Regions from separate parts of the Mesorhizobium sp. M0848 genome, predicted to be linked through region 1. Evidence: predicted binding sites of a transcription regulator. Region 1 holds the regulator's gene; the other holds the start of a gene.
The links. The regulator PhoB, encoded in region 1, activates phosphate uptake and scavenging genes when phosphate is short. The targets are predictions, from matches to a motif close to TGTCATNNANCTGTCAT.
Positions count from the first base shown of each region.

Region 2: the regulator PhoB is predicted to act here: its motif matches at 2,303-2,319, upstream of phnF (phosphonate metabolism transcriptional regulator PhnF).

Region 1 is NZ_JAMYOM010000001.1:183,580-186,994, reverse strand. It holds gene eglC (endo-1,3-1,4-beta-glycanase EglC) at 1-1,070, opposite strand, end outside; gene phoB (phosphate regulon transcriptional regulator PhoB) at 1,605-2,294, opposite strand; gene phoU (phosphate signaling complex protein PhoU) at 2,311-3,018, opposite strand; gene pstB (phosphate ABC transporter ATP-binding protein PstB) at 3,045-3,415, opposite strand, start outside.
Region 2 is NZ_JAMYOM010000008.1:243,761-247,175, forward strand. It holds gene NKH95_RS12065 (ABC transporter permease) at 1-153, shown strand, start outside; gene NKH95_RS12070 (zinc-binding alcohol dehydrogenase family protein) at 220-1,236, shown strand; gene phnF (phosphonate metabolism transcriptional regulator PhnF) at 1,516-2,265, opposite strand; gene phnG (phosphonate C-P lyase system protein PhnG) at 2,398-2,859, shown strand; gene phnH (phosphonate C-P lyase system protein PhnH) at 2,859-3,415, shown strand, end outside.

The sequences.
Region 1 (3,415 bases):
TGGCCACGCGTTTCGACAACGTCCAGCTCCGGCGGCCACGAGCCGTCCTCCGGAAGCAGCCAGAACGCCGGCCAGGCTCCGGCTGTTTCAGGGAGATCCGCCCGCATTTCGAAATAGCCGTAGGTTTGCGAGAAGGTGTCGTGGGTCGTCAGGATCCCCGAGGTGTATTCGTAGTTGTTGATCAGAGGCTTGATGTCCTCCGGCGCCTGCGCGGCGGTGATGGTGAGGACGCCGTTCTCAACGCTGAACGGATGGACCGAACTCGTCGGGCCATAATTGGCGTCGATATACCACTGCAACTCACCATTGCTGCTCAACGTGCTGCCGTTCGGCGCTCCCCACCAGAAATTGGAATTCCAGGTGCCGTCCTGCCCGTCCCGAAGGCTCAGCGTGTTGAAATCGTCGGAGAAGGACAGCGTCATTGCGGACTTGTCGATCGGAAGTTCGAACTGGGTGGGCTGCAACTTGTCGATGGTCGTATTCTTGAACACCAGGATCTCGTCGGATCCGAGGTTCAGCATCACGTTCGATTCCACCTGGACCATCTGTGAACGGACGGCATCGAACGAAGTGAAGTCGTAACCGTCAAGGCGGACCGCATCGGTCGCACCGAAATCGAAGATAAGATCACTTCCATTACCTTTGGAAATGGCGAAAGTATCGGCGCCATCACCGCCGATCAGGACATCATTTCCCTTGCCGCCATCCAGCGTCTGGTGACCCGACCCGCCCTTGATGATGTTGTCCAACGCATTTCCGAACGCAAATCGATTGGCGCCGGTAACGACGAGGTTCTCGAAATTGTCGGGGAGCTTGTAGCTCATCCATGTGTCGATCGTGTCGATCCCTGCCCCAGGATCCTCGACCACCTTATTGTTGGTGGAATAGAGATGATAGTAGTCGTCGCCGGCGCCACCGTAGATCGTGACATTGACGCCGGTATCTCCCCAGAAGGAGTCGTTGCCGGAGGTGCCATGCAGTTCCGGTCCAGACCCGGTGGCCGAGAACCAATGAGTGGAAGCGCCGGTGTAGGCAAGAGGGATGCCCTTGGCGTTTAAGACCGTGCTCATCAGAAATCCTTCCTCATGGTGTCCGACCTGGTCAAAGGTCCGGCGACCGCTTCCAAGCAACGCTGCAAAGAACGAGATCGTTCCACGGAATCGTCATTAGATCCGAGATCGCATTGAACAATCGACGGACAAGCGATGAATAAAGAGGAGAGGACTCGCAATAATTTGAAGTAAATTTATTAAAATTGTATATTTCTGCAGAATGCGCGTCATTCGACGAACGTATATCTAAATTAACTCAAATGCATTCTTGCGTGGCTTTCTGGTTGGAGTCTGCGGGAAAGATGGCGACCTATCAAGTAATTCGCCGTGCCTCTTGGCCAGCCGGGGCCCAATAGAGAGTTTGGGAGATCGAGGGACGCGAGAAGCTGCCTGTCGCTTTGGCCCAAATGCAGTCATTCGAAACCTGATGAGGATGACCGCTCCTGGCGTCACGTGCTCGCTCCCCATTGATGAGACGAGTGCAACATTCCACCGGCTGTTGGCGACCGCGTGCTAATCGAGTTTTCCCGATCTATCGGGACGAAACAGCACCTAGTCTTCCCTGATCGCGTAGCCCGCCCCGCGGATCGTGCGGATGACGTCCGGCATCCGGCCATTGTTGACCGCCTTGCGCAGCCGGCCGACATGCACGTCGACCGTGCGCTCGTCGATGTAGATCGTTTCGCCCCAGACATTGTCGAGCAGCTGGCTGCGCGAGAACACGCGGCCTGGATGGCGCATCATGAATTCGAGCAGGCGGAACTCGGTCGGCCCGAGCCGGATCTCGCTCTTCTTGCGATAGACCCGGTGCGACTCGCGATCGAGCACGATGTCGCCGACCTTTAGCACGCTGGACAGCACTTCCGGCTTGGCCCGGCGCAGCAGCGCCTTGACCCTGGCCATGAACTCCGGCGTCGAGAAGGGCTTGACCAGATAGTCGTCGGCGCCGGTCGACAGGCCGCGCACGCGGTCGCTTTCCTCGCCTCGCGCGGTCAGCATGATGATCGGCAGCCGCTCGGTCTCGGGACGCATTCGCAGGCGCCGGCAGAGTTCGATACCGGAAACCGCAGGCACCATCCAGTCGAGCACCAGAAGATCGGGAACGTTCTCCTGCAGCCGGATTTCGGCCTCGTCGCCGCGCGTCACCACCTCGACCTGGTAACCTTCGGATTCAAGATTGTAGCGGAGCAGCACGCCTAGCGGCTCCTCATCCTCCACCACCATGATGCGTGGTGCGATCATCGGCTGGTCACCCCTGTTATGCCGCTGGCGCGGACATTGCCGTCTCGTCCTGCTTCGGACGATTGGCTGGCAGCTGCGTGCCGGTCAAAACATAGTAGGCATTTTCGGCGATGTTGGTCACGTGGTCGCCGATCCGCTCGAGGTTCTTGGCGCAGAACAACAGGTGCGTGCACGCCGTGATGTTGCGGGGATCTTCCATCATGTAGGTCAGCAGCTCACGGAACACCGAGGTGTATTTGACGTCGATGCGTTCGTCATTGTTTCTGAGCGTGGCAAGCGCTGCCGGGTCGGCGGCGGCATACTCGTCGACGACCCCCTGCACCTGGATCAGCACCAGTTGCGCCATCGCGTCGATCGAATGCGAAAGGTCGTGCGGCGTGACACTCAGCCCGACAGTGCCGACGCGCTTGGCGATGTTCTTGGCAAGGTCGCCGATGCGCTCAAGGTCGCCGGCCATGCGGATCGAACCGACCACCGCACGCAGATCGTTGGCCATTGGCTGGCGCTTGGCGATCAGCGTGATGGCGCGATCGTCCAGCTCGCGCTGGCGTGCATCCATGATGGCATCATCGGAAACCACGCGCTGCGCCAGCGCATTGTCCGAATTGAGCAAAGCCCTGGTCGAGCCACTGACCATCGAGCAGGCGAGATCGCCCATGTCGCGGATCAGCTGGCTGATCTGCTCCAGATCCTCATCGAAAGATGCGACGGTATGTTCACCCATGATCTTCGTCCCTCGTATGCCTGAGCTCAGCCGAACCGGCCGGTGATGTAGTCCTGGGTGCGTTTGTCGTCGGGGGTGGTGAACATCTTGTCGGTGGCGCCCTCCTCGACCAGATAGCCTAGATGGAACATCGCGGTGCGCTGCGACACGCGTGCTGCCTGCTGCATCGAATGGGTGACGATGACGATGGTATAGTTCTGACGCAGTTCGTCGATCAGTTCCTCGACGCGAGCAGTGGCGATCGGGTCGAGCGCCGAACACGGTTCGTCCATCAGGATCACCTCGGGTGACACGGCGATGGCGCGTGCAATGCACAGACGCTGCTGCTGGCCACCGGAAAGACCCGTGCCAGGTTCTTGCAAACGGTCCTTGACCTCGTTCCAGATCGCCGCCTTCT
Region 2 (3,415 bases), on a different contig from region 1:
GTGCACGGACCACTGCTCGGCGCCTTCATCCTGGCCACCATCAACAACGGCGCCAACCTGCTCAACGTCAACTCGTTCTGGCAGCGCATCATCACCGGCGCGCTGATCATCATCATCGTCTACTTCGACGGCCTGCGCCGCCGCGGCAAGTAGCGACCCCGCAATCAACCGCCGGTTCGCCACACCAACGGGCCGGCGATTTCATGACTGGATTAGCGCATGAAAGCCGTCCTCTGCCGTTCGCCCGGCGATCTTGTCCTTGAAGACCGGCCTTCACCAGAGGCACCGCCTGCCGGCTGGGCGCTGGTGGCGGTCAGCCATGTCGGCATCTGCGGCACCGACTACCACATTTTCGAGGGCAAGCACCCATTCCTCGCCTATCCCCGCATCATGGGCCATGAGGTGTCGGGAACGATCCTCGAGACCGGCGACGGCGTCGATCTTGCCGTTGGCGAGCCGGTCGTCATCAACCCCTATCTTTCCTGCGGCAAGTGCATCGCCTGCTGGCACGGCAAGCCGAATTGCTGCGTCAGGATCGAGGTGCTGGGCGTGCATCGCGACGGCGCCATGTGCGAACGGATCCTGGTGCCGGCGCAAAATCTCTATCCGGCCAACGGCCTGTCGCTGGCCGACGCCGCCGCAGTCGAGTTCCTGGCCATCGGAGCGCATGCCGTGCGGCGCGCTCGCGCCGACCCTGGCGCCCGCACGCTGGTCATCGGCGCTGGCCCGATCGGGCTCGGTACCGCCATCTTCGCCCGCATCGCCGGGCTCGACGTGACGCTGCTCGACATGAGCAGTGAAAGGCTCGCCTTCGCCGCGAACGAGCTTGGTTTCCAGACCCTCGACGGCTCGCGCGGCGCGGTGCCCGATCTGGTCAAGGGAGCGACATCAGGCGAAGGCTTCGATGTCGTCTTCGACGCCACCGGCAACACCCAATCGGTGCAGTCGGCTTTCGCCCATGTCGCGCATGGCGGAACGCTGGTGCTGGTCTCCGTCGTCAAGGACGACATCAGCTTTTCCGATCCGGAATTCCACAAGCGCGAGATGACGCTGATCGGCAGCCGCAACGCGCTGCGCGCCGACTTCGATCACGTCGCCGCCTCGATCCGCAACGGCGCCGTGCCCCTGGCCAAGCTCGTCACACACCGCACCACACTCGCCGGCACGCCGCGCGATCTCGCCCGCTGGGCACACGAGAAATCCGGCCTGATCAAGGCTGTGATCGAGGTCGGATAGAGGCGCCTGTTCGACACGAATTCGGAGATCGTTGAGCGCCCAACTTGGTAGATCTGATGCTTTGGCGACTAGCCGCAACATCCATCGCTTCGTCATCCTATGGCGGAGCGAGGAGCGAAGCGACGCGGCGCAGACCATAGGATCCATGCCGTGACCTGAGAGCGTTGCTTCGGTGCAGAATTCTGCGCCGCTGCGCTCTTCGCCCGAGATCGCGGCATGGATCCTTGGGTCTCCGCGACGGAGCTGCGCTCCTGCTTCGCCCAAGGATGACGACGTTAGCTACAGCGCCGACAGCTTCAGCTCCACCCGCTCGGCCGGGAAGCGCGACTCGGAAAACTGGATCGGCTGGCCGTCCGGCGTGACGTTGACGGCAACCGTGACCAGCACGATGGCGCCCGGCAGCAGGTCGAGGTCGGCAAGGTCCGCCGCATCGGCATGGCGCGCCGACAGCACGGTCGATTGCCGGAGATAGTCGTCGATGCCGAAACGCGCCAGCGATGCGGTGATCGAGCCGGTTTGCGCCATCGCGGCATCGATGCCGGCAAAGCGCCGGGCCTCGAACCAGCCGGCAGCACGCGACACCGGCCGTCCGTCGGCTTCGCCGCGCGTTTCCAACCGGATCACATCGGCTCCCCTGGCAAGGCCAAGGCCCTCGGCAACGCGCTGGCTGGCCGGCTCGATCGACGAGGCGAGCAGGACGATGTGCCGTTCCGTCGTTTGCCCTTGCAGCCCTGTCGAAAAGCGTGTGCGCGCGCCGATCGGATAGGACAGCCGCTTGCGCGACAGTACGAAGGTGCCGCGCCCCTGCTCGGCCCGCAGCACGCCTTCCCTTACAAGGGCCGATATGGCGCTGCGCACCGTGTGACGGTTGACGCCATAGCGTTCTGCCAGCGCCACCTCCGGCGGCAACGCTGCATTCTCCGTGAAATCGCCGATGGCGATCGCATGCAGGATCTTGTCGGCGATCTGCCGCCACAGCGAAACGCCACTGCGCCGCTCGATGCTGTCCGCTGCCAGCCGCCCGACTATCATTGCCCCAACCTTCCAGCGCCCAGTCTTATATCGCTGTCATCCACCCGTCATGGACACGCGTTAGATAATAGGTATAATTTGTATAGTTGTCTATATCAATAGACAAATTGACAAAGAGGAATGCTGCTGATGCGAGGACAGGAAGCCCGCGACCAGGCCGAGCGCAAGGCCGCCATGGCGACACTGGCGCAATCCAGCGGCGATGACATCGTCCGGCTCTGGAATGAAGCCGGATTGCCTTCGGAAGCAGAACTGCTGCGCGGCCCCGAGACCGGGCTGGTCACCGTGCGCGGCCGCATCGGCGGCGGCGGCGCGCCCTTCAACGTCGGCGAGGCGACCGTCACCCGCGCCACCGTCCGGCTGCCCTCCGGGCAGGTCGGACATTGCTATGCGCTTGGCCGCGACAAGCAGAAGGCGAAGCTGGCGGCCATCGCCGACGCGCTGTGGCAGGATCCTGCCCGCCGCAATGAAGTCGAGACCGGACTGATAGCGCCCCTGCGGTCGGCTCTGACCGCAGCGCATGAAAAACGCCGCGCCGAGACGGCGGCAACGAAGGTGGATTTCTTCACCATGGTTCGCGGAGAAGACTGATGGACATTGCAGCGCAATCGATAGAGGGCGGTTTCGCCGATCCGGTCTTCAATGCCCAGACGGTGTTCCGCGCCGTCATGGACGCAATGGCGCGGCCAGGCAGCGTGCAGCCGCTGCCGGCCTTCGCCCGCCCGCCGGCGCCGCTCTCGGCGGCCGCCGGCGCCATCGCACTGGCGCTGTGCGATAACGACACCCCGCTCTGGCTCGACCAGACCCTGCAAGCTTCCACCGCGATCAGACCCTGGCTTGGGTTCCACACCGGCGCGCCATTGGCCAACACACCGGCCGATGCGCATTTCGCCTTCATCGCGGCCCCGGCCGAGATGATGTCGCTCGATGGTTTTTCGCAGGGCACCCAGGACTATCCCGACCGTTCGACCACGCTGATCCTGCAAGTCGGCGATCTCGTGTCCGGCACGCCGCTGTTGCTCGAAGGTCCCGGCATCGAAACCAGCGCCACGATCGCGCCGGCACAGATGCCGCGCCATTTCGTCGAGCAGTGGAAGCAGAACATCAAGCGCTTTCCCAGAGGCGTCGACATCATACTCGCCACATC